4 regions of the Pseudomonas arvensis genome follow, and region 1 is predicted to be linked to each of the others. Evidence: predicted binding sites of a transcription regulator. Region 1 holds the regulator's gene; each other region holds the start of a gene.
What was found. The regulator FliA, encoded in region 1, starts transcription of late flagellar genes. The targets are predictions, from matches to a motif close to CTAAAGTTTNNNNNNNNNNNGCCGNTAA.
Positions count from the first base shown of each region.

Region 2: a site for FliA is predicted at 2,612-2,639, ahead of flgM (flagellar biosynthesis anti-sigma factor FlgM). Genes of this name have one in related genera too.
Region 3: a site for FliA is predicted at 3,490-3,517, ahead of motA (flagellar motor stator protein MotA). Genes of this name have one in related genera too.
Region 4: a site for FliA is predicted at 2,401-2,428, ahead of AB3G88_RS27605 (methyl-accepting chemotaxis protein). Genes of this name have one in related genera too.

Region 1 is NZ_CP162038.1:4,335,522-4,340,820, reverse strand. It holds gene flhA (flagellar biosynthesis protein FlhA) at 1-1,064, shown strand, start outside; gene flhF (flagellar biosynthesis GTPase FlhF) at 1,077-2,393, shown strand; gene fleN (flagellar synthesis regulator FleN) at 2,500-3,333, shown strand; gene fliA (RNA polymerase sigma factor FliA) at 3,330-4,070, shown strand; partial or broken gene AB3G88_RS19460 (chemotaxis response regulator CheY) at 4,241-4,616, shown strand; gene AB3G88_RS19455 (protein phosphatase CheZ) at 4,635-5,299, shown strand, end outside.
Region 2 is NZ_CP162038.1:4,746,170-4,751,468, forward strand. It holds gene cheR (protein-glutamate O-methyltransferase CheR) at 1-712, opposite strand, end outside; gene AB3G88_RS21435 (chemotaxis protein CheV) at 758-1,690, opposite strand; gene flgA (flagellar basal body P-ring formation chaperone FlgA) at 1,771-2,535, shown strand; gene flgM (flagellar biosynthesis anti-sigma factor FlgM) at 2,676-2,993, shown strand; gene AB3G88_RS21450 (flagella synthesis protein FlgN) at 3,042-3,512, shown strand; gene AB3G88_RS21455 (flagellar regulator YcgR PilZN domain-containing protein) at 3,609-4,358, shown strand; gene AB3G88_RS21460 (MFS transporter) at 4,420-5,299, opposite strand, start outside.
Region 3 is NZ_CP162038.1:572,321-577,619, forward strand. It holds gene serB (phosphoserine phosphatase SerB) at 1-78, shown strand, start outside; gene asd (archaetidylserine decarboxylase) at 134-994, opposite strand; gene AB3G88_RS02530 (rhodanese-like domain-containing protein) at 1,010-1,825, opposite strand; gene AB3G88_RS02535 (HDOD domain-containing protein) at 1,883-3,418, opposite strand; gene motA (flagellar motor stator protein MotA) at 3,586-4,437, shown strand; gene motB (flagellar motor protein MotB) at 4,441-5,299, shown strand, end outside.
Region 4 is NZ_CP162038.1:6,036,960-6,042,258, reverse strand. It holds gene AB3G88_RS27615 (NorM family multidrug efflux MATE transporter) at 1-1,278, opposite strand, end outside; gene AB3G88_RS27610 (LysR substrate-binding domain-containing protein) at 1,430-2,350, shown strand; gene AB3G88_RS27605 (methyl-accepting chemotaxis protein) at 2,528-4,504, shown strand; gene AB3G88_RS27600 (YifB family Mg chelatase-like AAA ATPase) at 4,540-5,299, opposite strand, start outside.

The DNA.
Region 1 (5,299 bases):
AGGAAACCAAGGAGTTGGGCTGGGACGACGTGACCCCGATCGACATGATCGGCCTGGAAGTCGGCTACCGTCTGATTCCGCTGGTGGACCGCAACCAGGGCGGCCAATTGCTCGCGCGGATCAAGGGGGTGCGCAAGAAGTTGTCGCAGGACCTGGGCTTCCTGATGCCCACTGTGCACATCCGCGACAACCTTGACCTGGCCCCGAGCGCCTACCGCCTGACCCTGATGGGCGTGATCCTGGCCGAAGCCGAGATCTACCCGGACCGCGAGTTGGCGATCAACCCCGGCCAGGTGTTCGGCAGCCTCAACGGCATTACCGCCAAAGATCCGGCTTTTGGCCTGGAAGCGGTGTGGATCGAAATCAGCCAGCGCAGCCAGGCGCAATCCCTGGGCTACACCGTGGTCGACGCCAGTACCGTGGTTGCGACCCACCTCAACCAGATTCTGTACAAGCACTCCCACGAGCTGATCGGCCACGAGGAAGTCCAGCAATTGATGGGCTTGCTGGGCAAAGCCTCGCCAAAACTGGCAGAAGAGCTGGTGCCGGGCGTGCTGTCGCTGTCGCAATTGCTCAAGGTGCTGCAGGCGTTGCTGGCCGAACAGGTGCCGGTACGCGACATTCGCAGCATTGCCGAGGCCATCGCCAACAACGCCGCCAAGAGTCAAGATACTGCCGCGCTGGTGGCTGCGGTGCGTGTCGGATTGTCCCGCGCAATCGTGCAAAGCATTGTAGGGCTTGACTCCGAGCTGCCTGTGATCACCTTGGAACCAAGGTTGGAACAAATATTGCTCAATAGTATTCAGAAGGCAGGACAAGGCCAGGAAGAGGGCGTTCTGCTGGAGCCAAGCATGGCTGAAAAGCTGCAGCGCTCGTTGATCGACGCCGCGCAGCGCCAGGAAATGCAGGGCCAACCGGTGATTCTGCTGGTGGCAGGCCCGGTCCGCGCGATGTTGTCGCGTTTTGGACGCCTGGCAGTACCGAATTTGCACGTTTTGGCTTATCAGGAAATTCCTGACAACAAGCAAGTGACTATCGTCGCGACAGTAGGGCCCAACGGCTGAGGGTAGTGGGTTATGCAAGTGAAGCGTTTTTTCGCCGCCGATATGCGTCAGGCCATGAAACTGGTCCGTGATGAGCTGGGCGCCGACGCCGCGATTATCGGCAACCGTCGTATTGCCGGTGGTGTCGAGCTGACGGCTGCCCTGGATTACACCCCCTCGGCACTGGCGCCCCGTGTGCCGAACATGGAGCTCGAAGACGAGCTGCGCAAGACCGCCTCGCGCATCGTCTCGGCCCAGGCTGAACTGAGCATGCGTGGCGACAGCGATACCACCACCAATCGCCAGTTGTTCGCCGGCCTGCCGCTGACCGCTGCCGAGCCCCTGGTTGAGCCGACCTTCGTCGAGCCGCCGCGTCCTGCCGCGCCAGCCCCGGCCGCGGCTGTCGACCAGCGTGTGTTCGACTCGATGCGCTTTGAACTCAACGGCCTGCGCGAACTGCTCGAAGTGCAGCTCGGCTCGCTGGCCTGGACGCAACTGCAAGGCAGCAAACCGCAACAGGCCAACCTGTGGCGCCGCCTGCAACGCATCGGCTTGTCCGGCCCGTTGTCCCGCGACCTGCTGGCCCTGACCACCGAAATCGAAGAACCACGCCAGGCCTGGCGCATGTTGCTGGCCCACTTGGCGCGGATGATTACTACCCCGGAAATCGAACCCCTGGAAGAGGGCGGTATCATTGCCATGGTCGGCCCTGCCGGCATGGGCAAGACCACCACCCTGGCCAAGCTGGCAGCGCGTTATGTGCTCAAGTACGGCGCGAACAACATCGCGCTGGTGAGCATGGACAGCTACCGCATCGGCGCCCAGGAGCAACTCAAGACGCTGGGCCGCATCCTCAATGTGCCGGTGACCCACGTCGACCCGGGCCAATCCCTGGCCAACGCCCTCGACCCGCTGCTGCGCAAGCGCGTGGTGCTGATCGACACCGCTGGCCTGCAAGCCAGCGACCCGGCGTTGCGCATGCAGCTGGAAAGCCTGGCCGGGCGTGGCATCAAGTCGAAAAATTACCTGGTGCTTGCAACCACCAGCCAGAAACAGGTTCTTACCGCTGCGTACCATAGCTACAAGCGCTGCGGCCTGGCCGGTTGCATCCTGACCAAACTGGATGAAACCGCCAGCCTGGGCGAAGTGTTGAGCCTGGCTATCAGCCATGAACTACCGGTTGCCTACCTGACCGACGGGCCGCGGATCCCGGATGATCTGCATCTGCCGCGCCGTCATCAGTTGGTCAGCCGCGCCGTCAGCGTGCAAATGCAAGAAGAGCCTAGCGAGGAAGCGATGGCCGATATGTTCGCCGACCTCTACCACAACCCGGCAAAACGGGTCGGTTGAAGTCAGGATGAACACCGTGAAATGTACCTACATCGATGGTCTGCAAGCGATTCACGCGGCCAAGCCATGTAGCCTGCGTCTAAGCAAGACAAGGTAAAGAAATAAAATGGGCAGCATGCATCCCGTACAGGTGATCGCGGTGACCGGCGGCAAAGGTGGCGTCGGGAAAACTAACGTGTCAGTGAATTTGTCCCTGGCCCTGGCAGAGCTTGGCCGTCGCGTCATGCTGCTGGACGCTGACCTGGGGCTGGCGAACGTCGACGTTCTGCTGGGACTGACGCCCAAACATACCCTTGCCGATGTGATCGAAGGGCGCTGCGAGCTGCGCGATGTGCTGCTCCAGGGCCCCGGTGGGATCCGCATCGTGCCGGCCGCCTCCGGCACCCAGAGCATGGTGCACCTGAGCCCGGCGCAACATGCCGGCCTGATCCAGGCATTCAGTGATATCGGCGACAACCTCGACGTGCTGGTGATCGACACCGCCGCCGGGATCGGCGAGTCCGTGGTCAGCTTCGTGCGCGCCGCGCAGGAAGTGTTGCTGGTGGTCTGCGATGAACCCACCTCGATCACCGACGCCTACGCCCTGATCAAACTGCTTAACCGTGACTACGGCATGAACCGCTTCCGCGTCCTGGCCAACATGGCCCAGAGCCCGCAGGAAGGGCGCAACCTGTTCGCCAAGTTGACCAAGGTCACGGATCGCTTTCTCGATGTCGCCTTACAATACGTCGGCGCAGTTCCCTACGACGAGTGTGTGCGCAAGGCTGTGCAAAAGCAGCGTGCGGTCTACGAAGCGTTCCCTCGTTCCAAATGCGCACTGGCGTTCAAGGCTATTGCCCAGAAGGTCGATACCTGGCCGTTGCCCGCCAACCCACGGGGGCATCTGGAGTTTTTCGTCGAGCGATTGGTACATCAGACGAGCGCAGGACCGGTGCTATGACAGCGAACGGCTACAACGCCTACAAGAAGTCTGCCCGTGACAGTCAGGGTGAGTTGATTGAGCGCTATGCGCCGCTGGTCAAGCGTATCGCCTATCACCTGTTGGCACGCCTGCCTGCCAGCGTGCAGGTCGAAGACCTGATCCAGGCCGGCATGATCGGCTTGCTCGAAGTGTCGACCAAGTACGACGCCAGCAAAGGCGCGAGTTTCGAGACGTATGCGGGCATCCGCATCCGTGGCGCGATGCTCGATGAGGTGCGTAAAGGCGATTGGGCACCGCGTTCGGTGCATCGCAATACGCGCATGGTCAGTGACGCAATTCGTGCAATTGAAGCAAAAACCGGCCGCGACGCTAAAGATCACGAAGTTGCGGCCGAACTCCAATTGAGTCTCGACGATTACTACGGGATTTTGAACGATACCTTGGGCAGCCGCCTGTTCAGTTTCGACGACCTGTTGCAGGACGGCGAACACGAAGGGTTGCACGAGGACGGCGCGAGCGCGCACATGGAGCCGTCACGTGACTTGGAGGATGAACGCTTCCAGGGCGCATTGGCGGACGCCATTGCCAACTTGCCCGAGCGCGAGCGGTTAGTGTTGGCGCTGTACTACGACGAAGAGCTGAACCTCAAGGAAATCGGTGAGGTCCTGGGGGTCAGCGAATCGCGTGTCAGCCAGTTGCACAGCCAATGCGCAGCCCGCTTGCGGGGGCGTTTGGGAGAGTGGCGAGCGCGCTGACAGGCAGTGTGGGGAGCACTGCAAAGCGATACCGCGATGGTGATAGGCCATCGCGGGTTCGATCCGTGGTGCCCCCGGCAGTCCTTTTTGTGTAATGCCTGTTGATTGAAATGGCGCGTCCAGGTGCTGGGCGCGTTTAAGACTGCTTGGAGGTCGAATTGGACAAGAACATGAAAATCCTCATCGTTGATGACTTCTCAACGATGCGGCGGATCATAAAAAACCTGTTGCGTGACCTTGGGTTCACAAACACGGTCGAGGCGGATGACGGCCTTACGGCGATTCCGATCCTCAACAGCGGGAGCATCGACTTTCTGGTAACGGACTGGAACATGCCAGGCATGACGGGCATCGACTTGTTGCGCCACGTGCGCGCCGACGAAAAATTGCGCAGTCTTCCCGTGTTGATGGTAACCGCCGAAGCCAAGCGTGAGCAGATCATCGAAGCCGCCCAAGCCGGGGTCAACGGTTACGTGGTCAAGCCATTCACTGCACAGGCCTTGAAAGAGAAGATCGAAAAAGATCTTTGAACGCATCCACGGCTAATGCCATCGCGGGGGAGCTATGGAGCATAACGAATCGTCACAGGGAGACTTCGAGTCCACCCTGAAAAAGCATGCTCACCAGTTGGTCGACAGCCTTGAAAAAGGCCATTTCGGCGACGCGGTGCAGTTGATCCATGAGCTCAACCAGACCCGTGACCGCGGCCTGTACCAGGAAGTGGGCAAGCTCACACGCGAGCTGCACAGTGCGATCGTCAATTTTCAGATTGACCCGCACATGCCCCAGGCCGAAGAAATCTCGCAGATCACTGATGCCACCGAACGCCTGTCCTACGTGGTCAGGCTGACCGAGGCCGCGGCCAACCGCACCATGGACCTGGTGGAAAACGCCACGCCTCTGGTCAATGGCATGGCCACTGAAGCCCAGGCGCTGAGCGTTGACTGGGGCCGCTTCATGCGTCGTGAAGTGGGGGCTGAAGAGTTTCGTGAATTGGCCCGTCGGGTTGACGGTTTCCTGTCGCGCAGCGAACAGGAAAACCGCACGGTCGCCAGCAACCTCAATGACATCCTGCTGGCCCAGGATTATCAGGACCTCACCGGTCAGGTGATCAAGCGCGTGACCCAGTTGGTCACCGAAGTGGAAAGCAATCTGCTCAAATTGGTGCTCATGGCTGGCCAGGTAGACCGTTTTGCCGGCATCGAACATGACCGCGAAGCGATCCTCTC
Region 2 (5,299 bases), 410 kb from region 1:
CGTGGATGCGCAACAGGATGTCTTTCTTCACTTCTGCCGAGAAGTAGATCAGTACGTTGCGGCAGAACACCATGTCGAACTTGCCCAGGCTGGCGTAGCTGTCGAGCAGGTTGAACGAACGGAACTCCACGCGGCTCTTGATCGGCGCCTTGATCGCCCAACGCCCTGCCCCTTTGGGGTCGAAGTAACGTTGCAGGCGCTCCTGGGACAAACCACGGCCCAGGGCCAGGCTGTCGTACTCGCCGGTCTTGCAGTTGGTGAGCATGGTGCCGGACAGGTCAGTGGCAACAATCTGCGCCCCGGCCTTCAACTGGCCCATGTTGGTCCGCTCGAACTCATCGATGGACATCGAGATCGAATACGGTTCCTGCCCCGAAGAGCAGGCCGCCGACCAGATGCGCAAGCGCTGGCCCGGGCTGGCCTTGATGGCCTCCGGCAGCACTTTGCTCTTGAGCACTTCAAAGGGATAGGTATCACGAAACCACAAGGTTTCGTTGGTGGTCATGGCATCGACCACCATCTCTTTGAGGCCACTGCGCGGCTGCCCCTGGATCCGTTGAACCAACTCGCCCAGGGACTTGATGCCCTGCTGCTCCATCAGTTTATTAAGACGGCTGGATACCAGGTATTGCTTGTTTTCACCGAGCAATATGCCACAGGCTTTTTCCAGGAAGACCCGGAACTGTTCAAAATCCAAATTACCCGTAGACACTGATACCGCCTCTAAAATCGTGTGATCGCCAGGGGAAAAAAGCCCTTAGCTGTGATCTGCTGCCTTGATCCGGGCGACTACCCGGGATGCCAGGTCATCAGGACGGAATTTGGCCAGGAAGTCATCGGCACCGACCTTCTTGACCATCGCCTGGTTGAATACGCCCGACAACGAAGTATGCAGGATGATATGCAATTTTTGCATGCGTGGATCGCTGCGTATCTCAGCCGTGAGGGTGTAGCCGTCCATTTCCGGCATCTCGATGTCGGAGATCATCATCAAGAATTCTTCTTCCGGTTTCTTGCCTTCATCTACCAGCTTGCGCAGGTAATCCAGCGCCTGGCGGCCATCATTGAGCGCCACCACTTCCACGCCGACGGTTTGCAGGCAACGGGTCACCTGCTTGCGCGCCACCGAGGAGTCATCCACCGTCAGCACACGCAGCGAGACTGCCTTGTGCGCCGTTTCGGCATCCACCACACCCACGGAAATCGATTCCGAGGTCGGCGCCACTTCGGCGAGGATCTTCTCCACGTCGATGATTTCCACCAATTGGTTATCGACCCGCGTCACTGCCGTGAGGTAGTGGTCGCGGCCGGTGCCCTTGGGCGGCGGATGAATCTCTTCCCAGTTCATGTTGACGATGCGCTCCACCGAGCGCACCAGGAAACCCTGGGTCTTGGTGTTGTACTCGGTGATGATCACGAACGGGTTTTCGCGGTCCTGCAGGCCAGCCGAACCGGTGGCCAGGGCCAGGTCAAGAATCGGGATGGTCGCGCCACGGATGTTGGCCACGCCACACACCACGGGGCTGGACTTGGGCATGATCGTCAGCTTGGGACATTGCAGCACTTCCCGCACCTTGAACACGTTGATGCCATATAGCTGTTTGCCATCCAAGCGAAAAAGCAACAACTCCAGGCGATTCTGCCCTACCAGCTGTGTGCGCTGGTTTACTGAATCCATTACTCCTGCCATGCCCAGACTCCTACGCTAAAACCTTGAAGGTGCGACGCGCACCCAACACTAAACGGCACGAGCTTTGCTATTTATTGGCCATGGATATTAAAACGACAGTTTCCCGACGCCTTCGATTCCCACAGTACCGCAGATTGCTCTGCGCCTTGGTGGCGCTGCTTGCGTTGAGCCTGAACACCACGGCCCGCGCAGATAACGTCACCTTGCCTGATCTACTTATCGGCGTCACTCAGGGCTTTCTTGAGTTCACTGTAGAAGATTATCTGGCAACCACCCAGACACCGGGGCGTTATGAAATCCAGGTCAACCAGTTGGACCCACGGCTGCGCATGCCCATGTGCGACAAGGAATTGACAGCCACCCTGGAAAGCCCCGCCCAGCCCATCGGCCGCGTAACGGTGCGGGTGCGCTGCGACGGCGCCTCGCCCTGGACGGTGTTTGTGCCGGCTCAGGTCAAGCTGTTCCGCGATGTAGTGGTAGTGGCCCGGCCGCTCAAACGCACCGGCATCATCGGTTTTGAGGACGTTGTACTGCGCGAACGCGACATCAGCCTGATCAGCCAGGGCTACTTGACGTCTGTGGACCAGGCCGTCGGGCAAAAATTAACCCGACCAGTGGTCACCGACCAGGTCATCACGTTGGTGCATCTGGAGCAGGCCGAGGTAATTCGCAAGGGCGACCAGGTGGTGATTTCCGCCAGCAGCGGTACGCTGAACGTGAAAATGCCCGGTGAAGCGCTGTCCAACGGCGGCATGAGTGAACAGATTCGCGTCAAGAACCTCAACTCCAACCGCGTGATCAAGGCGCGGGTAACAGCCCCAGGGCAAGTCGAGGTCGCTCTATAGATGACTGGTACAGGACGCCGGGTTTTCCTACACTGTGCAGGAGGTAGCCCATACGCAGATTTATTGTCATTTGCGTCTAAAGTTTATCCGGGTATGGCCGAAAACATGGCAAGCGTCCAAATACCCAGAGGTTTTTTATCATGGTCATCGATTTCAGTCGTTTAAATAACACCCCGGCAACGTCAGGCACTACGCGTACCACCGGCACCAAGGAAAGCGTAGAAGCCAAGGCCCCGCCACTGCCCGCCAAGGCAGAACAGGCCAGCCAGAGCGGGGAATCCGTACACCTGAGCAATGAGGCTCAACAGTTGCAGAAGGTCACTGACTCGCTGCGCGATCAACCGGTGGTCAATAAGGCCCGTGTGGCCGAATTGAAACAGGCAATCGCCGATGGCAGCTATAAAGTCGACAGCAACCGTGTAGCCAGCAAGCTGCTTAATTTCGAAGCCGAGCGCTAGGCAAAGGCCTGCGCAGGGCTTTTGGACGCTTAAAACCCAAGGCCAGCCATGCATCACGACGAACATTTGCTGCAACTGATCATTGATGATCTAGCGCCGACGCAACAATTGCTGGAGCTGCTAAGAGAAGAGTCACTGGCCCTTTACGGCCGGGATATGCCGCTGCTGGAAGAAATTCTGGCGCGCAAGCAGTCGTTGATTGTCCTGCTGGAACAGCACGGCAAAAAACGCAGCCAGATCCTGATCAGCCTTGGCTTGCCGGCAGACCACGATGGCCTGGCGCAGTTGGCCAGCCACTCTTCGGTCGGCGATCAGTTACTGAGCCAGAGCAAAGAACTCAATCAAGTGCTCGCCCAGTGCCAGGAAGCCAACCTGCTTAACGGTCAATCGATCCAGCTTCAGCAAGCCACGACCGCCAACCAGTTGCGTATACTCCACGGCGGCGAGCCGCCGGCACTGTATAACGCCCAAGGTTCCACCTCGCGCCTGGTCAAGCCAAGCACCCGCAGCCAAGCCTGACGCCGGTTTACCGTGCGCCCTATCCAAGGCGCGCCACATGCTGGCAAAATGCCGGTTCTTGCGTGTAGTCGTATTTTGTCTGGAGATGGAAGAACCGTGTTCAACGCCCTTAATGCGGAAGATGCCCCGCAGCCACCGAAGGTCCTCACCACGCCTCTGGAAATCGCCGGCACCTTGCGGATGCTGCAAGACAGCCATGACCCGCTGATCATCACCTTCCACGAGCGCAGCCAGCGCTTCCAGAGCTATCTGGTGGACGTCAACCGCGACAGCAACACGCTGGCGCTGGACGAAATGATCCCCCGTGATGGCGAACGCTACCTCGAAAACGGTGAACCCTTTCGTATCGAAGGCTTCCACGACGGCGTGCGCGTCGCCTGGGAAAGCAGCGGCACCCTGACCATCAGCGAAAAAGATGGCCACCGTATCTACACCGGCAGCCTGCCGGACGAGGTGGTCTACCATCAGCGCCGCAACGCCTTCCGCGCCGCGCTGAAGCTGGCGCAATTGGTGAACATCGAACTCGGCGGCGAAAAACTCAAGGCGCCGGTCAACGGCAAATTGCTGGATATCTCCGCCACCGGCTGCAAACTGCGCTTTGAAGGCGACATCTCCGAGCGGTTGCAACTGGGCCAGGTCTACGACCGCTTTATCGCCGCCCTGCCGTTTGGCAGCATGACGACCTCGGTCGAACTGCGGTACCTGCACTTCGAAGACAAGATCAACACCACCTTCGCCGGTGTGCGCTTCCACAACATGAGCGGCCTGGTGCAGCGTCAGGTCGAGCGCTTTGTATACCAATTGCAACGTGAAGCGCGACGCTTCGACAAGGACGACGATTTTTAATCCTTGAAGATCGCGGCAAAAAAAACGGGCAGATCCTTTGGGGATCTGCCCGTTTTTGCTTTCAGGGGCGCGCCCTGCTCAAGTCGTGAGGATGCTCCTCCGGCCCCAGGGGTTCCGGGGGCCCAACAAAGGCGGGCTCGTCCACCGGCGGCTGCGGATCAACTTGCGGCTCGGGGTCGGGGACAGTCTGCATCTGCTCCTGTACCACTTGCTCATCGACGCGCGGGTCAAGCGCGGCCACCAGCGGCGAACTCGACATGCTGTCGGGCATCGCCACGTGATGCAGCGGTGCGTCTTCCACCTGATGCAGGTTGGTCACCGCCTTCGGCCGGATGCGCCATACCAGGATCAACGCGCACAGGCTGAAGAAGGCATACAGCATGTGACTGCCGAACATCTTCATGATCACACCGGCCAGCAACGGCCCGATACTCGCGCCGACGCCGTAAGTCACCAGCAGCATGGCGGTCAGCGACACCCGACGATCGCCTTCCACATGGTCATTGGAAAACGCCACCGCCAGCGGGTACAGGCAGAACTGCACCAGGGAACACAGGAATCCCGCGACGAACAGCACTTCCAGCGGCACCTGGGTCATGATCGCCAGCGGTAATGCCGCTACCGCCAGGCACAGGGCAAAGCAACGGATCAGCAGCGCACGGTCATAGCGATCCGACAACCAGCCCAACGGCCACTGCACCAACAGCCCGGCAAAAATGCAGCTACCCATGAACAGACCGACTTGCTCCGTCGTCAGCCCCTGCTGAGATGCATAAAGCGGCGCCAGGCCGTAGAACGAACCAACAATCAGCCCCGCGCCCAACACCGTACTCAGCGACTGCGGCACGCGCTTTATGAAGAAGCGCGGCTCCATCGGCGCCGGATGCAGGGGGGCCGGGTGAATGCGCCGAGTCATGGCCACCGGCACCAGGCACAGGGCA
Region 3 (5,299 bases), 2.5 Mb from region 1:
AAGCAGGCGATTTCGACGTTGGGGTTGGATGGCGTGCTGTATCTGCTGGGCTTTCGCGACCGCGACGGTCAGCTGTAACTGAGTGTGGGAGGGGGATTGCCCCCTCCCACATTGGATCTTTACCGCTCTGGAATTAGGCTTTCGGCAGTGCGATGCCTTGACCCATCTGCACAGGCGAACCCGCCAGCAGTTCTTCAGACCACTTAACCTGATCCGGCCCGAACAGCACAATCGCGGTCGAACCCAGCTTGAAGCGGCCTAGCTCCGCGCCTTTCTCCAGGTGAATCGGCGCACGTGCGGCTTCGTCGTAGCGGAAGGTTTTCAGCTCGCGCTTCGGTGGTGTTACCAGGCCAGCCCATACGGTTTCAATCGACGCGACGATCATCGCACCCACCAACACCACGGCCATCGGACCACGCTCGGTATCGAAGATGCAGGCAACGCGCTCGTTACGCGCAAACAGCTCCGGCACATTTTCGGCGGTGGTCTGGTTGACCGAGAAGATGCGGCCCGGAATATAGACCATTTCCCGCAGGGTGCCGGCCAGTGGCATGTGCACGCGGTGGTAGTCCTTGGGTGACAGATAAACTGTCGCAAAATCCCCGCCCATGAACGGTGCTGCTACAGCCGCATCACCACCCAGCAACTCCAGCACGCTGAAGCTATGGCCTTTAGCCTGGAACACACGACCATGTTCAATCGGTCCGAGCTGGCTGACCGCACCGTCGGCCGGGCTGAGCACCGCGCCTGGAGTTGGGTCCAGTGGGCGCGCGCCATCCTTGAGGGCGCGGGTGAAGAAGGCGTTGAAGTGCTCGTAGGCGGTCACGTCTTCAACCAACGCTTGAGACATATCCACTTGGTAGCGCTTGGCGAACCAGGTAGTGAATGCATTCTTGAACCAACGCACGCGGCACTCGGCAATGCAGCCCGCCAGGCGCGACAGCAGGTGGTGCGGCAGCAAGTACTGGCTGAGGATAAACAACTGCTTTTTCATAACTGTCCTTAAACCTTAAATCTCAACGGGGGTGTCGGGGTGGTTGCCCCATTCGCCCCAGGAACCGGCATAACCTTTGACTCGCGGATAACCGAGCGCCTTGGCCACCAGGTAGGTGAAGCCAGAGCGGTGGTGAGTCTGGCAGTGGGTGATGATTTCTTTATCTTTTGTCAGCCCGAGGTTTTCAAGGATTTGCGGCATGTCGCGGCGGATACGCAGGTTGCGTGCCTTGTCCATGCCGGCGGTCCACTCGAAATTCACTGCGCCGGGGATGTGCCCGCCTTTGGCGGCAAGCACCTTTTCACCGGAGTACTCCAGCGGGCCGCGTGCGTCCCAGATGCCCAGGTCGGCCGCGCCGAGGCGGCTTTGCAGGTATTCGCGGGTCGCGGTGGGGCCGTCGTGCAACGTGAGGCTGACCGGGCCGCCGACCGGAGCTGGGGCATCAGTGGAAACAGGGTGCTTATCTTCCAGCCACGCCAGCAGGCCGCCATCGAGGTAGTGATATTTCTGGTGGCCGATCACGTCGAGCAGCCAGATAAAACGCCCGGCCCAGCCGCCGCCTTCGTCGTCGTACACCACGTAGGTGGCGTCGGGCGTGTGGCCCAGTTCGCCGAAGAGTTTTTCCAGGTCGGCTTTATTGGGCAGCAGGCCGGGTGCCGGCGGCTGGCCCAGTTGGGTGCGCTTGGGGTCAACGAAATGCGCGCCGGGGATATGCCCTTCGGCGTAGCGGGCGGCGCTGGTGAGGTCCACCAGAATCAGGTGCTCGGCATCCAGTCTGCCGAGCAGGTCGCTGGATTCGATCACCAGCGGCAAGCCAGAGAAGTCAGGCATGTGAGGTCTCCTGGGCACAAATGTTGGCGATAAAGGACGGCGATTGTAGCGCAAGCATCAGGCGCTGCGGTTGGTAAAGCTGTGCAGGGCTTTCTCGATGCATTGGGCGGTTTTGCCGAAGGCCTGCACGGTGGTTTCCGAGAACGGCCCGCCGCCCTGGTCGGCGACCATCACCATCACCACGCGGCCATTGCAGCTCATCGAGCGCAACAGCAGGTGTTCACCGGTGAACAGGCGGCGCAGGATCGGCGGCAGCAAGGCCGAGAACTGCGCGTGGTTGTCAGGCGTCAGGCGCACTTGGGCGGATTTTTCCAGCAGGCGTTGCAGCAGCGTGCTGTTGACCACGTCCAGGCTCAGGTTGGCGGCGTCTTTGGGCAGGCCGTCGGCCTGGTGTACGCGCAAGGTGCTCAGGGCGCGATCGGCCATGAACAACAGGACACGCTGCATGCCACTGGCCACCAGGGCTTCCTTGGCGCAGGTGCTCAAATGCATGGCATTGGCAAAGCGGCTCGGCTCTACGAGCAGTTCGGTGCAGCGGTTGCGCCAAACGGCCAGGGCCTCGGCAGTCGGTGGCGGCGCCGGCAGCAGGCCGCGATGGATCTTCTGTACGTGCCACGGCCAGATCAGCGACAGCGCCGGGTGCCAGAGGTCGGGCATCAGGGCGGTGCGGGCGCTGGTCACGGCTTGTTGGTGAGAGTGTTGCTGCACCTCTGCCAAGGGCTGTTGCAGGTACAGGGCGGTGAGGTATTGCCAGCGTTGGGTGTGCGGGCAGGTCCAGGACTCCTGGGCCGACATCGCCAGGCCATTGGCCAGCAGCACGGTATTGGCCGGCTGGTTCAGCCAGCGGCGCAGATTGGGTTCGGCGTCGAGCAATTGCTGGTGGCGCAACGGGTCGTCTTCGCGGGCGATATGCAGCGCCTTGACCAGCAAACGTTGTTCGCGCAGCAACAGGGTATAGCCCTGGGATACCCAGATCGGCAGGTGCCAGGCTTCGGTCAGACCCAGGCACAGGTCCAGCAGGCGCACGCCGAACAGTTCCTGCTCGACCTTGCGTGCAGGCTCGCCTTTGTGGATGACGCGCAGTTCCCACTCTTCAAGCAGCTTGGGGTAGGCAACGGCCATCGGCCACAGCGGCGACAGAAACAGCAGGCTGCCCCAGTGAATGTCCTGCCAGAGCCGCGCCAGACGGCTGCCGAACAAGCCGTTGGCCTGCTGCGACGCGTGCTGGCTCACCAGCAGCAGCTGGCGCAATGCCACGGGAATTTCTTGAGCGGGCAACGAGGGCAGGCGTGCGAGCAGTTCTTCGGCGCGCTTGAGGCCCAGGCGGTTAAGCGCCACTTCAAGGTTTTCCGCCGGTTCCGCCAGGCTGCCATGGGTGTGGCTGTTGGCCTCGCGCATCACGCTGAGCACCAGGGCGGGGCTGTTCTGCATCAGTTCGGCAATATCTCGCAACGAACTGCGACTGTCGCGGATGGCTTTGCACACTCGGTCATGGCTGGCCTGAGGAACGGGCAGCAGTACGTCGTCCAGACGCTTGATCCAAGCGGCGAGAGAGGAAGGTCTTACAGATGGGACTGTCGTTTCATTAGCCATGATTGGGGCGCGATCATCACTTGCGGTCAACACGCCCGGAGCGGGCCGAACTGGCTTTTCGCCTTAACGGGCTATAGTCTGGCGCAGTTTTGCCGATAAGAGGAACAAGAGTTTTCCAGTTCCCCCAAATATGTCCATGAACCCGACGGCGCAAGTACTCATCTCCTATGGCTAAAATTATCGGCATCATCGTCGTCTTCGCGAGCGTGCTCGGCGGGTACGTCCTGTCCCACGGTAAAATTGCGGCACTGATCCAGCCTTTCGAAGTGCTGATCATTGGTGGTGCGGCACTGGGCGCCTTCCTGCAGGCCAACCCCGGCTACATGACCATGCACGTGGTCAAGAAATCGCTGGCCATGTTCGGTTCGCGCTTTACCCACACCTTCTACCTGGAAGTGCTGGGCCTGGTGTACGAGATCCTCAACAAGAGCCGCCGCGAAGGCATGATGGCCATCGAGGCCGACATCGAGGACGCCGCCGCCAGCCCGATTTTCGCCAAATACCCGGCCGTGCTCAAAGATGAGCGCATGACCGCCTATATCTGCGACTACCTGCGCATCATGTCTTCCGGCAACATGGCCCCCCACGAGCTGGAAGGCCTGTTCGACATGGAATTGTTCAGCCTTAAAGAAGAGCTGGAACACCCTTCCCACGCCGTGACCGGCATCGCCGACGGCATGCCTGGCTTCGGTATTGTTGCGGCGGTGCTCGGTATCGTGGTGACCATGGCATCCCTGGGCGAAGGTGACCAAGCGGCCATCGGCATGCACGTAGGTGCGGCGCTGGTGGGTACGTTCTTCGGTATTCTCGCGGCCTATGGTTTCTTCGGCCCGCTGGCCACCTCCCTGGCTCACGATGCCAAGGAAGAAATCAACCTGTACGAATCGATCAAGGCCAGCCTGGTAGCGTCCGCGTCCGGCATGCCGCCATCGCTGGCGGTCGAGTTCGGTCGCAAGGTGTTGTACCCGAAGCATCGCCCAAGCTTCGCCGAGCTGGAACAAGCGGTTCGCGGTCGCTAAGCCATGGAAAACAACCAGCCGATAATCATCAAGCGCGTCAAGCGCTTCGCTGCGGGGCACCATGGTGGCGCCTGGAAAATCGCCTTCGCCGACTTTGCGACGGCGATGATGGCGTTCTTCCTGGTGCTGTGGCTGATGTCTACCGCCACGCCCGAACAGAAGATCGCCATCGCCGGCTACTTCAAAGACCCGATTGGCTTCTCGGAAAGTGGCACGCCGTTTGTGATCGACCTGGGCGGCTCGCCGCAGTTGGCGCCTGAGCGCACCATCAACCCAGAGGTCAAGACCGAGGCCCCGCAGGAAAAAATCCCGATCGAGCGTGACACGGTCGAGAGCATGGCCGAGCAGGTCGAGCAGGAACGCCTGGAGTTGTTGCTGCAAGAGTTGCAGACCAAGGTGGATGAAAATCCGCAGCTGCTCAAATTCAAGGATCAGATCTCGTTCGAGATCACGCCCGAAGGCCTGCGCATCCAGATTACCGATGCCGCCAACCGGCCGATGTTCGATTCCGGCAGCGCGCGGCTCAAGCCTTACTTCGAAGACATCCTGCTGGCCATGGCTGACACCATCAAGGCGGTGCCGAACAAGATCAGCATCAGCGGCCACACCGACGCCAAGCCGTATGCCGGCCAGGGTGATTTCGGCAACTGGGAACTCTCGGCCAACCGCGCCAACGCCGCCCGCCGTGCGTTGGTGGCAGGCAGCTACCCCGACCCGCAAGTGGCGCGCGTGGTGGGTTTTGCCTCCTCGCAGCTATTCGAGCCCAAGGATCCGTTCAATCCGATCAACCGGCGTATCGACATCGTGGTGCTGACCAAAAAGGCCCAGCGTGCGATTGAAGGTGATCAGCCGCCCGTTGTGC
Region 4 (5,299 bases), 1.7 Mb from region 1:
CCACCATACACCGGTTGGCCCCCAGCCCAGCGTGAACGCCATCAACCACGCTGAAGGCGCGCCGATCAACCAGTAGCAGCCCAGCCCCACCAGGAAGGTGGTCTTGGCGTCCTTGAGCCCCCGGATGCAGCCCATGGCGATGGTCTGCACGCCGTCGAACAACTCGAACCAGGCCGCGACGGCCAGCAGGCTGACGGCGAGCACGATCACCTCGTGGAACGCCGGGTCGTCATGGTCGAGGAACAGGCCGATCAGCGGGTCGGAAAACAGCCATAAGACCACGGCAAATCCCAACATTATCGTCGCCCCAAAGCTGATGCCGACGCGACCGGCCATGCGCGCCTGCAACAATTGCCCGGCTCCATAGTGCTGGCCGATGCGCATGGTCACCGCGTAGGACATACCCGCAGGGACCATGAATGCCACCGAGACGATCTGCAGGGCGATCTGATGCGCCGCCAGTTGCGTACTGCCCATGGTGCCCATGCACAGCGCGGCAAAGGCAAACAGCCCGACTTCGACCGCGTAGGTGCCGCCAATCGGCAGGCCCAGGCGCCACAATTCACGCAGGTATTGGGTATTGAGGCGCAGCAGGCCGGTGCTTAGCGGGTAGGCGGCGTAAGCACGGTTGCTGCGGATGTACCACATCAATGTCAGGGCCATGCCATTGGCGACGATGGCGGTGACCAGGCCAATACCCATCAAGCCGAGTTTCGGCAGGCCGAACATGCCTTCGATCAACGCGTGATTGAGCAGGTAGTTCAGCACCGTGCCGCCGAGGCTGATCACCATCACCGGGGTGGCCTTGCCGATGGCGCTGGTGAAGCCGCGCAAAGCCATGAAACTCAGGTAGCCGGGCAGGGCAAATGGCAGCATGGTCAGAAATTGCCCCGCCGACTGCACGTTGGTGTCGGTCTGGCCAAACATCAGCAGCACCGGCTTGAGGTTCCACAGCAGCAGCGCCGCAGCCAGCGCCATTAGCCAGGCGAGCCACAGCCCGGCCTGGGTCAGGCGAGTAGCACCTTCGATGTCGCCGGCGCCGTGACGGATCGCCACCAAGGTGCCCACGGCGGCGATTACCCCAATGCAGAAGATCGACACGAACGAATAGCTAGCCGCGCCCAGGCCACCACCGGCCAAGGCTTCGGGGCTCAGGCGCGCCATCATCAGGGTGTCGGTCAGCACCATCAGCATGTGCGCCAACTGTGAAGCAATCAACGGCCCTGACAGCCGCAGGATGGCCCAGAGTTCGGTACGTGCCGGATGCTGCATGATCATCACACTCAGAAAGTCGGAGGGTCGGGAGGGTTCGATTCTCGGCCCTCTCAGCCCATTGCACAAAGGGATAAAAGCGATCATTCGCATGATTAAAACTCATGCCAGATTGATTCTGGTAGGGTTTAGGCGTCCTGCTGTCGGAGCTTTCCTTATGTCGCGTCGTCTTCCTCCTCTTTATGCGTTACGGGCATTTGAAGCAGCCTCCCGGCATAACTCCTTTACCCGTGCCGCCGAAGAACTGTCGATTACCCAGAGTGCGGTGAGCCGACATATCCGCACGCTGGAAGAGCATTTCGCCTGCCGCCTGTTCCAGCGAAGTGGCCGTAACCTTCAGCTCACCGAATCAGCGCGCCTGCTGTTGCCCGGTGTGCGCGAGGGGTTCGCGGCGCTGGAACGGGCCTGCCATACCCTGAACGCCGAAGATGACATCCTGCGCATGAAGGCGCCGTCCACCCTGACCATGCGCTGGTTGTTGGCGCGGCTCAGCCGCTTTCGGGCGTTACAACCGGGCAATGAAGTGCAACTGACCAGCGCCTGGATGAATGTGGATGAAGTGGATTTCAATCAAGAGCCTTTCGACTGTGCGGTGCTGTTGAGCTATGGGCACTTTCCGGCGGACTGGGAGGCCAGCTACTTGTTCCCTGAGTTGTTAATACCCGTGGGCGCGCCGAACCTGTTGAACGATGGCCCTTGGGACGTAAATCGCCTGGCCGCTACCGAGTTGCTGCACCCCACGCCCGACCGCAGGGACTGGCGCAAATGGCTGGAGCGCATGGGGCTGTCGAACCAGGTATCGCTCAAGGGCGGGCAGGTGTTCGATACGCTTGAACTGGGCATGATTGCTGCCGCTCGTGGTTATGGCGTGTCCATGGGCGATCTGCTGATGGTGGCCGAAGATGTCGCGCAGGGACGCTTGAGTCTGCCGTGGCCGACGGCGGTTGCGAGTGGGGAAAGTTACTATCTGGTGTGGCCGAAAACCCGTCCGGGTGGTGAACGCTTGCGGCGCCTGGCGGATTTCCTCCAGAGCGAGGTGCATTCCATGGTTTTACCTTCCGTCGAACGCCTCAATTGAAGGGTTCGTGCTTCATCACGCAACCGTTTGCGTGATACCCCTGCGATTCGCTCAAGTATTGCCAGGCGCAGCCGAAGTAGGTGTGTTGGAACCATCGTGCTCCAACGTTTCCCACCAGATAATTTGCCGAGCAGCGCTATGAGATCAGGATGATCCTGGCCTCGGCCAGGAGCTGTCATGTCTCAACCCCGCGCCCGGATCGCCTCGCAGTTAGGCCTCGCATTAGCCGTGATTCTGGCTGTCGCCATCGGCGGCAGTACCGTGTTCGCCTTGCGTTCCCTTGATTCCGCCAACCTCGATACCCGCGAGGAGCACCTGGCCAGCGAAGCGCGATTGCTCGCCGACCAACTCAATACGTTCCACAGCACGTTGCGCGAGAGCACCCAGCGTCTGACCGGACTGTTTGAGAAGCGCTTCAGCGCCGGGTTGCGGGTGCAGGCAGACCAGATGGTCGCGGTGGCCGGGGTCCAGACGCCGAGCTTGTTGCTGGGCAGCGAAGTGCTCAACAACAACTTCAGTGAAGTGGATGAGTTCAAGCAGATGTCCGGCGGCGTGGCCACCGTGTTCGTGCGCAGCGGCGACGACTTTGTCCGCGTCAGCACCTCCCTGACCAAGCAGGACGGCAGCCGCGCCATTGGCACTGTGCTTGACCGCCAGGGCCCGGCTTACCAGCGTGTGCTCGGTGGCCAGGCGTATATCGGCCGCGCGGTGTTGTTCGACCGCTCCTACATGACTCAGTACAGCCCCGTGCGCGACAGCAGCGGCAAAGTGATCGCCGTGCTGTTCATCGGTTTTGACTACACCGACGCCCAGGCCGCGCAGTTCGAGAACCTCAAGCGCTTCCGCATCGGCCATACCGGTTCCCTGGCGTTGCTCGACGAGCAGAAGCGCTGGCTGGTGCCGCCAGCCGGTGTGCAGGCGTTGGATCAAGCGGTTCCTGTGATGTTGGACTTGGCCAAGACCCCAGGCAAAGGCCACTTCTGGAGCGACAAGAACGAAGACTTCTACAGCGTTTCGGTGCCCTTCGATGGCGGCCCATGGGCCGTGGTCGCGAGCATGCCGAAGGCTGAAATCCGCGCGGTGACCTGGGCAGTAGGCATTCGCCTGGTGATCGGCAGCGTGCTGGCGATGCTGCTGGCGGTAGGCGCTACGGTGTGGCTGCTGCGCAGCAAACTGCAACCCTTGAGCGACCTGGTGCGCCAGGCCGAAGCCTTGGGCGCGGGCGACTTGAGTGCGCGTCTCAACGTGTCCAGCCATGATGAAATCGGCCAACTGGCCCGCAGCTTCAATCAGATGGGTGAAGCGCTGTCGACCATGGTTTCCCACATCCGCAAGGCGGCCGAAGAGGTCAACAGCCGTGCCCAGGCGCTGTCCGGGTTGTCCGGCGGGGCTTATGACGGCATGGAGCAGCAGTCCGGCGAAATCACCAGCATGGCTGGCGCGGTGGAAGAGTTCAGTGCAACGTCGCTGAATATCGCCGACAACATGGGCAACACCGAGCGTCTGGCCCAAGAGAATGCCCAGCAAACCCGTATCGGCCGCACCTCGATGCAAGAGGCGTCGTCGTCGCTGGAGCATATCGCGACCGCGCTGAACAGCACGGCCACGGTGATCAATACCCTCGGCCAGCGCTCTCAGGAAATCGGCGGCATCGTCGGTGTGATCACCTCCATCGCCGAGCAGACCAACCTGCTGGCGCTCAACGCCGCCATCGAGGCGGCTCGCGCCGGTGAGCAAGGTCGTGGGTTTGCCGTGGTGGCTGACGAAGTACGTAACCTGGCCTCGCGTACCCGCGAAGCCACCGATGAAATCTCCGGGATGATCCAGAGCATCCAGCGGGAGACCGGTAATGCCATCAGCACCATGGAACACGGCAACACGCTGATGCAGGAAGGCCTGTCGCGCAACGCCGACGTGGCCTCGGCCCTGGCGCGTATCGACGAACAGAGCCGTTCGGCCGGCCAGCAGTTCGCGGCGATCACCACGGCAACCCAAGAGCAAAGCAGCACCGCGACGTTGCTCAGCAGCAACTTGCAGAGCATCGCGCTGGCCAACAGCGAGCAGCGGGAAGTGGTGTCGAACCTGGCGATTACAGCCAAGGAACTGGAGACGTTGGCGGCTGGCTTGCGGCATGAAGTGGATCGTTTCCGCTGAAGCCATTGCGGTACAAAATGTGGGAGGCGCCAGGCTCAATTGATCGCAGCCGGGCGGTATTGCAGCGCCTCCTTCAGATGGTCCCGGCTGATATTGTCCACTTGATCCAGATCCGCCAGGGTGCGCGCTACTTTGAGCAACCGATGAGCCGCCCGCAGCGACAAAGTCAGCCGCTCGCAGGCGCTCTCCAGCCAGCTTTCATCGGCTTTCGCCAACTGACAGTGCTCACGCAGCCTCGGCAGATCAAGAAAGGCGTTGGCGCAGCCCTGGCGCTGTTGCTGACGCTCCCGCGCATCGGCCACCAGGGCTGAGGCCGTTGCCGTGGTCTCTCCAGCCTGCTGGGTGGGATTGAGCGCAGTGGTTTCACGCGCCACGGTAAGGTGCAGGTCGATCCGATCCAGCAAGGGGCCAGACAGCTTGTTGCGATACCGCTGGATCTGTTCCGGCGTGCAGCGACAACGCCCAGTGGGCTCACCCATGTAACCGCAAGGGCAGGGGTTCATCGCCGCTACCAGCTGAAAGCGCGCCGGGAAACTCACGCGGTCGCGGGCGCGGGAAATCACGATATGGCCCGACTCCAATGGCTCGCGCAGAACTTCCAGCACCTTGCGATCAAACTCCGGCAATTCGTCCAGGAAGAGCACGCCATGGTGCGCCAGGGTGATTTCCCCTGGCTGCGGTTTCGACCCACCGCCCACCAATGCCGGCCCTGACGCCGAGTGGTGCGGCTGGCGGAACGGCCGGTGCGGCCAGTGGCTCAGTGGGGCGAGGCTGACCACCGACTGAATGGCCGCC